2 regions of the Curtobacterium sp. Csp2 genome follow, and region 1 is predicted to be linked to the other one. Evidence: predicted binding sites of a transcription regulator. Region 1 holds the regulator's gene; the other holds the start of a gene.
What was found. Region 1 encodes HrcA, which represses chaperone genes, less so after heat shock. Its sites were predicted from a motif close to TTNGCACTCGNNNNNNNCGAGTGCNAA; they were not measured.

Region 1 (4,410 bases):
ACCGGGCACGACCCTTCCCGACCTTCGCGCCGTCCCACCGCGACACGCTCCGCGTCGCCGCCCACGGGACGATGCGGTCGACCCCGATCTCGGTCGCGGCCTGCACCGCCATCTCGTCGCGGCCGCCCTTCGCGAGCGCCTGCACGAGCACGAGCGCTGGTCGGGGCGCGGGCTCGACCGTGACGGCGTCGACGGTGAGCGTCAGCTCGTCGCGACCCGTCGACGCGACCGTCCCGGCCACCACCGTGCCGCGGCCGTCGGCGATGCGCAGGGCCTCGCCGACACGGACCCGCGCGACCGACACGGCGTGCCGGCCCTCTGGACCGTCGAGCGTGACGGTGTCACCGACCCCGACGCCGTCGAGCGTGCCCGGGTCGACCAGGTGGAGGGACGCCATCAGAAGTGCAGGAAGCGGTCGCGCAGCTTGCCGAACATGCCCTGCTGGAACCGGGCGAGCTGCGGCTTCGCGGCCTTGTGCGACTTCGCGAGCTGCTCGACGAGCTGGCGCTCCTTGTGCGACAGCTTGGTCGGGGTGACGACCTGCACGCCGACGCGCAGGTCGCCGCGACCGTTGCCGCGGAGCTTGGTGACCCCGCGGTCCTTGATCACGAGCACGTCGGCGCTCTGCACGCCCGGGCGCAGCTCGAGCTCGACCGGGCCGTCCAGACCGTCGATCGTGGTGTGCGCGCCGAGGATCGCGTCGGTCATCTGGACCTCGAGCGTCGCGAGCAGGTCGTCGCCGTCGCGGCTGAAGACGTCGTGGTGGCGGACCTTCACCTCGAGGTAGAGGTCACCCGAGGGGCCACCAGCCGGACCGACCTCGCCCTGACCGGGCATCTGCAGTCGGAGCCCGGTCTCGACGCCGGCGGGGACGTCCACCGGGATCGTGCGGCGCGCACGGACGCGGCCCTGGCCCTGGCAGGTCGGGCAGGGGCTCGGGATGACGGTGCCGTAGCCGCGGCAGGTGCCGCACGGGGCGCTCGTCACCACGTTGCCGAGGAGCGATCGGACCTGGCGCTGGATGTGGCCGCTGCCGCCGCAGATGTCGCACGTGCGCGGGCTCGTGCCGGGCGCGCAGCACGAGCCGTTGCAGGTCTCGCAGACGACGGCCGTGTCGACCTCGACGTCCTTGTGGGTGCCGAAGACGACCTCGTCGAGGTCGACCTCGATGCGCAGCAGGGCGTCCTGTCCACGCTCGGCCCGGCTGCGCGGGCCGTTGCCCCGCCCGCCACCGCCGCCGCCGCCGAAGAACGCGTCGAAGATGTCGCTGAACCCGCCGGCGCCGCCACCGAAGGGGCTGTCCGCCTGCGGTCCGGCGTCGTACCGCCGCCGCTGCTCGGGGTCGCTCAGCACGTCGTACGCGTGCGTCACGTCCTTGAAGCGCTCGGCCGCGTCCGGGCTCGGGTTCACGTCCGGGTGCAGCTCGCGCGCGAGCCGGCGGTACGCCTTCTTGATGTCGGCATCGGAGGCGTCCTGCTGGACGCCGAGGACGTCGTAGTGGTCTGCCACGTATCCCTCAGTCGGTTCGGTCGGTGCGGCGTTCGCCGCCGGTCAGGTCGGTCTGGAGGCACGGATCACCCGGGCGGGGCGGCCTGTGCCCGTCGGGGGCCGGGTCGGTCAATGTTCGCCCAGGAGCTTGGACAGGTACCGTGCGACGGCGCGCACCGCGGCCATGTTCGTGCCGTAGTCCATCCGCGTCGGCCCGAGCACCCCGAGCCGCGCGACCTCGCCGCCGCCGGCCAGGTAGCCGCCCGCGACGATGCTCGTGGCGTCGAGCCCGTACTCGGCGTTCTCGGCGCCGATGCTCGCGGCGACCGCGACGTCGTCCAGCTGCATCTCCCCGAAGAGCCGGAGCAGGGTGACCTGCTCCTCGATCGCCTCGAGCACGGGGAACAATCCGCCGGAGAAGTCGCGTTCGCTCTTCGCGAGGTTCGCCGCCCCCGCCATCACCAGGCGGTCCTGTCGGTTCGCCGCGACCTGCTCGATGAGCGTCGCGACGACGACACCGGCGAGCGTCTGGGCGTCGGGGCGGAGCTGCTGCGGGACCGCCCGGAGCGCCCGGGGCACGTCGTGCAGGAGCAACCCGACGGACGCGCCGTTGAGCACGGAGCGCAGTTCGGCGAGAGCGTCTTCGTCGAGCGGGACGTCGGTCTCGACGACGCGCTGCTCGACCCGGGCTGTGTCGGTGATGAGCACCACCATGAGCCGCGTGTCGCCGAGGCGGACGAGTTCGATGTGCTGCACCCGCGCGCGCACCATCGACGGGTACTGGACGAGTGCGACCTGGTTCGTGAGCTGGCTGAGCAGCCGGACGGTGCGGCCGAGGACTTCGTCGAGGTCGTTCGGGGTGCCGAGGAACGTCTCGATCGCGTGGCGCTGCGCGCTGGACAGCGGGCGGGCGGCCGCGAGGTGGTCGACGAAGACCCGGTACCCCTTGTCGGTCGGCACCCGGCCCGACGAGGTGTGCGGGGCCACGATGAGCTGTTCGTCCTCGAGCAGGGCCATGTCGTTCCGGATCGTCGCCGCGCTCACCCCGAAGGCGTGGCGGTCGACGATCGACTTCGAGCCGACGGGCTCGCGCGACGCGACGTAGTCCCGCACGATGGCCTTGAGGACCTCGAGGGAGCGTTCGCTGACCATCCGGACCCCTTCCGTTCGATGCTGGCACTCGGACGTCTCGACTGCTGATCCTACGCCCGACCGCCGACGGACCGGGACCCGGGCGGGCCCCTCCCGCTACGCTCTGGGCATGAGCTACGGACAGCAGCCCGGAGGGCCCTACGACCAGCAGCCCGGGGGGCCGGCGAACCCCGGCGGACCGCAGTACCCGCAGGGGTACCAGGTCCCGCAGCCGATGTCGCCGGAGGACCAGCGGCTGTGGGCGACCCTGACGCACGTCGGCGGCATCTTCTTCAACTTCCTCGTGCCGTTGATCGCCTACCTGGTGCTCCGCGACCGTGGGTCGTTCATCAAGGAGCACACCCGCACGGCGCTGAACTTCCACATCACCGCGGCCATCGCGTACATCGTCGCCGGGCTGCTCTGCATCGTCCTGATCGGCTTCGTGCTGCTCCCGATCATCGGGGTGCTCGTCATCGTCTTCGCGATCATGGCGGCCATCGCAGCGAACCGTGGCGACCTCTACAAGTACCCGCTCACGATCGAGTTCATCAAGAACTAGGCCGCTCGAGCAGGACCAGGTCAGTCGAGCAGCTCGCGGACCACCGCGTCCGCGAGCAGCCGACCCTGCAGGGTCAGCTCGAGCCGCCCCCGCACCGCGGCCGAACCGTCCACGAGTCCGCGCGCGATGAGCCCGGCGACGCGCTCGCGTGCCGACGGACGGAGCTCCGCCGTGGTGAGCTCGCCGCGGACCCGCGCGGCGAGCAGGACGCGCTCGACGTACCGGGTCTCGTCGTCGAGCGTCTCGCGGCCGGCTGCCGGTGACTCCCCCGCGAGCACCCGGTTCGCGTAGGCGGCCGGGTGCTTCACGTTCCACCAGCGGGTGCCGGCCACCGCGGAGTGCGCGCCAGGTCCGATCCCCCACCAGTCGTGTCCCTTCCAGTACGACAGGTTGTGCCGGCTCGCGTGCTGCGCCGGACTGCCGTCCGCGTCCGCCCGGGCCCAGTTCGAGACCTCGTACCAGGTGTAGCCGGCGTCACCGAGGACCCGGTCCGCCAGCTCGTACATGTCGGCGGCGAGGTCGTCGTCCGGGGCCGGGAGCTCGCCGCGGGACACCGCGCGGCCCATCGCCGTGCCCTCCTCGACGATGAGCGAGTACGCCGAGACGTGGTCGGGCCGGCACGCGAGCGCCGCGTCGAGTGACGTCCGCCAGTCGTCCAGGGACTCGCCGGGCGTCGAGTAGATGAGGTCGAGCGAGACGTCGAGCCCGTGCTGCTTCGCGAGGTCGACGACGACGGGCACCCGTTCGGGGTCGTGCGTGCGGTCGAGCGTCGCGAGGACGTTCGGCACCGCGGACTGCATGCCGTAGCTCATCCGCGTGAAGCCCGCGCGCTGCAGGGTGCCGATCGCGTCCGCGTCGACGGAGTCCGGGTTCGCCTCGGTCGTGACCTCCGCCCCGGGCAGGATCCCCCACGTGTCGTCGATCGCCCGCAGGATCATCGCGAGGTCCGACGCAGGGAGCATCGTCGGGGTGCCGCCGCCGAAGAACACCGTGGAGACCGGTCGGCGCGGGACGCCGGAGCGGTCGAGCACCTCGGCCGCCCAGGCGATCTCCTGCACCGCGTGGCCGGCGTAGTCGTCGCGGCGGACCCCTCGGAGCTCGGACGCCGTGTAGGTGTTGAAGTCGCAGTAGCCGCAGCGCACCCGGCAGAACGGCACGTGCACGTACACGCCGAAGGGGACGTCGCCCGCTCCGGGGCCGGGGGTGATCAGGCCGTCCGACGGCGCGGG
Region 2 (4,410 bases), 1.8 Mb from region 1:
ACCGACCAGGCGCCGAGAGGGGTGGACCGGTGTCCGATCAGAACCAGTGGCCGAAGCCGGACGAGTCGTCGAACGCGTCGAACTCGACCGGGTCCTCGAACCCGACGTCGAGCGCGTCCGGGTCCCAGGCGCCGCAGTCCGCGCCCCGGTCGGCTCCGCAGTACCCGTACTCGGCACCCGGCCAGCAGCAGAACCCGTACGGCCAGCCGCAGCAGCAGTCGAACCCCTACGCGCAGCCGCAGCAGCAGTCGAACCCGTACCAGCAGCCGTCCGGTGCCCAGTACGGCCAGCAGCAGGGCGGCCAGTACGGTCAGCAGCCGAGCAACCCGTACGCCCAGCCGCAGCAGCAGTCGAACCCGTACGCGGCGTCCTACGCCTCCACCGGGTACCAGCCCTACGCGCAGCGCCCGAAGACGAACACCCTCGCGGTGCTCTCGATCGTGTTCGGTCTCGGGGCGATCCCGCTGTTCTTCATGGCGATCCTGCTCGGCCCCGCCGGCGCGATCCTCGGCCACATCGCCCTCGGCAAGATCAAGCAGAACGGTGAGGGCGGCCGTGCCCTCGCCCTGACCGGCATCATCGCCGGCTGGGTGATGACCGGATTCTGGATCCTGTGGATCATCGCGCTCGTGGTCTTCGCCGGCTTCAGCAGCTCGTACTCCGACCCCTACGGCTACGACTCCGGCGCCTTCGTCGGCTGACGAACCCGGACGACCACGGCGACGGGCCCCGCGCAACCACGCGGGGCCCGTCGTCGTCCGTGGCGGGCTCAGCCGGCCACGTCGACGAGCCGCTCGCACAGGATCGCCGTGTGTCGTCCCTCCAGGCGGGTGAGCACGAGCGTGACCGCGCGCCGGCCCCGCAGCCGCAGCCGCTTCCGGAACTGCGCCGGGTCGACGTCCACACCCCGCTTCTTGATCTCGACGGTGCCCACGTCCTCCGCCGCCAGGCGTGCCGCGAGCTGCTTCACGTCGAGCGGCATCGTGTCGAGCACCCGGAAGCCCTGCGCGAACGGCGTCGCCACCGCACGGTCCGAGGTCACGTACGCGATGCCCTCGGACAGCATCCGGCCGTCGAGCGACCGGGCGAGGTCCCCGATCAGCCGCGCGCGGATCACCGCGCCGTCCGGCTCGTACAGGTAGTCGCCGACGGGGCCGACCTCGACGTCCTCGGTGTCCCCGGGAGCGGTCAGCTCCGCGGTGCCGTGTGCGCCGATGACCGTCGCGGCACGTCGGATGCCTGGGCGGGCGAGGGGACCGGACCAGAGCACGAGCTCGACGACCTCGCGGTCGACGGAGACCCACTGCGCCTCGAGCGTGTCCGGGATGAGGTCGCGGTCGATGCCCGGCCCGAGCTTGACGCCCGTCGGGGTCGTCGTCGCGGCCGCGAAGACCGTGTCGAGCGACGGCGACCAGTCGTCCGGGTCCGCCAGCCGCCGGGTGTTCGCGTGCCCGGCGGTCCGACGGGCCGGGTCCATCCACACGCCGTCCACCCGACCGAGGTCGAACCCGGCCGCGTCGCCGAGCTCCACCCGGGCGTTCGGCCACGGCGCGAGGTTGTGCGTCGCGACGGCCGCCGTGACCTCGTCCCGGTCGACGGCGGTGACGTCGAGGTCGAGCGCGGCCATCGCCAGCGCATCGCCGCCGATCCCGCAGCCGAGGTCGGCGACCCGCGTGAGTCCGGCGCCGACGAAGCGTCCGGCGTGCAACGCGGCGACCTGCAGCCGGGTCGCCTGCTCGAGTCCGGCCTCGGTGAAGAGCATGCGCCCGGCGAAGTCGCCGAACTTGCCGCGGGCCCGCTGTCGGAGTCGCGCCTGGGTGAGCACGGCGGCGACGAGCCCCGGGTCGTGGCCCTCGGCGCGGAGCCGGGAGACGACGCGGACGATCTCGCCGCCGTCGGAGATGCCGGGGGTACGGTCGAGCAGGGCCATCCCCTCGGGGGTCAGCAGCTGTGCGAGATCGGCGGCGTCCACGCCTCGATCCTCCCAGGTCGCCGAGAGGGCCGGAGCCGCCTGGCACTCGGATTGACCGAGTGCCAGACTGTCCCTAGACTCGCGTTGGCACTCTCCTGTGCGTAGTGCCAACCGGTTCCCATCTGTACCGAGTCAGTACCGAGAAAGAAGAGGTCACCGTGGCCGTCACCATCAAGCCGCTCGAGGATCGCATCGTCATCCGCCAGGTCGAGGCGGAGCAGACCACTGCTTCCGGCCTGGTCATCCCGGACACCGCGAAGGAGAAGCCCCAGGAGGGCGAGGTCGTCGCCGTGGGCCCCGGTCGCATCGACGACAACGGCAACCGCGTGCCGCTCGACGTCGCCGTCGGCGACAAGGTCATCTACTCGAAGTACGGCGGCACCGAGGTCAAGTACTCGGGCGAGGACCTGCTGGTCCTCTCGGCTCGCGACGTCCTCGCGGTCATCGAGCGCTGACACCCAGCACCTGACGAACGCCCCGCACGGCTCCGGCCGGCGGGGCGTTCGTGCGTGCAGCACGCGTCCAGCGGGCGTGCAGCTCGCGTCCGACACACGTCCGGTGCGCCTTCCGGCCGGGAGGCACGGTGCCGGTCCGTCGCGTCGGTCCGGCTTCCTAGGATGGTTCCGTGAGTGAACCGACCCCGACGCGCCCCGCCCGCTCCGAGGCATCCGTCGGTGTCGTCCAGGCGATCGTTGCGTACGGGCTGTGGGGACTCATGCCGCTGCTCTTCGCGGCGATGGCCCCCGCCGGCGCGTTCGAGATCGTCGCGTGGCGGATCGTCTTCGGGCTGGTCTTCTGCGCCGTCGCGATCGCCGTCACCCGCTCGTGGCTCCGCACCCGCTCCCTGCTCGCCCAGCGCCGGGTGATGCTCGTGATGGGCCTCGCGGCCGTCCTCATCCTGGTCAACTGGACCGTGTACGTCGCCGCAACGACGACGGGCCACACGGTCGAGGCCGCCCTCGGGTACTTCATCAACCCGCTCGTGACGATCGCCCTCGGGATCGTGGTGCTCCGCGAACGGCTCCGTGCGGCGCAGTGGGCCGCGGTCGGCATCAGCATCGTGGCGGTCGTCGTCATCGCCGTCGGCTACGGCCAGGTCCCGTGGATCTCGCTGACACTGGCGTTCTCGTTCGGGTTGTACGGGCTGGTGAAGAAGCGCGTCGGCGGGACGGTCGACGCGCTGAGCGGGCTGACGATCGAGACGCTCTGGCTCCTGCCGATCGCCGTGGGCGCGCTCGTCGTGCTCGGGGTCACCGGCCTCGGCGGTGGGGTGACCTTCACGAGCGAGGGCTGGCCGCACGTCCTCGTCACGGTGCTGACCGGGCCCGCGACGGCCGTGCCGCTGCTGCTCTTCGCGTCCTCGGCGCGGCGGGTGAGCCTGTCCACGCTCGGGTTGACGCAGTACCTGGCGCCGGTGATGCAGCTGCTCGTCGGGGTCGTCGTGCAGCACGAGGCGATGCCGCCGGCGCGTTGGATCGGCTTCGGGATCGTGTGGGTGGCGCTCGTCGTGCTCACGGTCGACAGCTTCGCGGCGGCCCGGGCAGCCAGGCGCCGGACGCTCGTACCCACGGCGGCCGAGCCGGTCTGACGGGACCGACCCGTGCCTCCAGGCCGGCGCCGACCGTCTGCCGGAGTGGCGGGCGCACGCAACAGTCCCCCGCGGATGATCCGCGGGGGACTGTCGTCCTTGCAGGGGTGTTACTTCGAGACCGAGCCCTGGATGGCGCTCTGGTACACGGGCTTGTTGTCACCGTCGAACTTGTAGATGCCGATGTAGGCGCTCGACGGGTCGTTGTTCTCGTCGAACGGACCGATGCCGGACGGGCCGGTGTAATGGATGTCCTTGCCCTCGTCGAGCAGCTTCTTGCAGTCGGCGAAGGTGGTGCACTCGGTCCCGCCGTCGGCGCCGGACACCGCGGCCATGTTCTTCTGGATGGTGCCGGAGTCGGTGCCCTTGCCCTTCACCGCGGCGAGTGCGGCGAGCGTCGTGGCGTCGTAGGACTCGGCCGCGTACGAGTAGTCCGCGAGCGGCTTGCCGGCGGTCTTCTGGTAGTAGTCCGACAGGCGCTGCTTCAGCTCGTCCTTCGGGCTCGCGCCGGGGATGGTGCCCTGTGCGCCCTCGAGGGTGCCCTTGTCGAAGTCCTTCGAGTAGTCCGCGGTGTTGCCGTCGGACATGTAGATCTTCGCCATGTCCGCGTTCTGCGACTTGAGCTCGGGGATGATCGACTTCGTCTCGTCGAAGGCGAGCACGACGATCGCGTCCGGCTTCGTGGCGAGCGCCGCGGTGACCTCGGACGAGAACGTCGTCTGTCCGGGCGGGAACTCCTGCCCCTTGCCCTTGCCGCCGTAGACGACCTGGCCGCCGGAGGCCTCGATGGCCTTCTGGACGGTGTCGCGGAGACCCGTGCCGTACGTGTCGTTGAAGACCAGGAACGCGA

Region 2: groES (co-chaperone GroES) is a predicted target of HrcA. The motif match lies at 2,012-2,038, and genes of this name have one in related genera.

What each region holds. Positions count from the first base shown of each region.
Region 1 is NZ_CP054593.1:2,218,184-2,222,593, reverse strand. Features, by position in the region: gene HUN59_RS10760 (16S rRNA (uracil(1498)-N(3))-methyltransferase) at 1-397, opposite strand, end outside; gene dnaJ (molecular chaperone DnaJ) at 397-1,509, opposite strand; gene hrcA (heat-inducible transcriptional repressor HrcA) at 1,618-2,640, opposite strand; gene HUN59_RS10745 (DUF4870 domain-containing protein) at 2,750-3,181, shown strand; gene hemW (radical SAM family heme chaperone HemW) at 3,202-4,410, opposite strand, start outside.
Region 2 is NZ_CP054593.1:420,740-425,149, forward strand. Features, by position in the region: gene HUN59_RS02130 (DUF4190 domain-containing protein) at 30-701, shown strand; gene HUN59_RS02135 (class I SAM-dependent methyltransferase) at 770-1,972, opposite strand; gene groES (co-chaperone GroES) at 2,131-2,427, shown strand; gene rarD (EamA family transporter RarD) at 2,598-3,560, shown strand; gene HUN59_RS02150 (ABC transporter substrate-binding protein) at 3,671-4,410, opposite strand, start outside.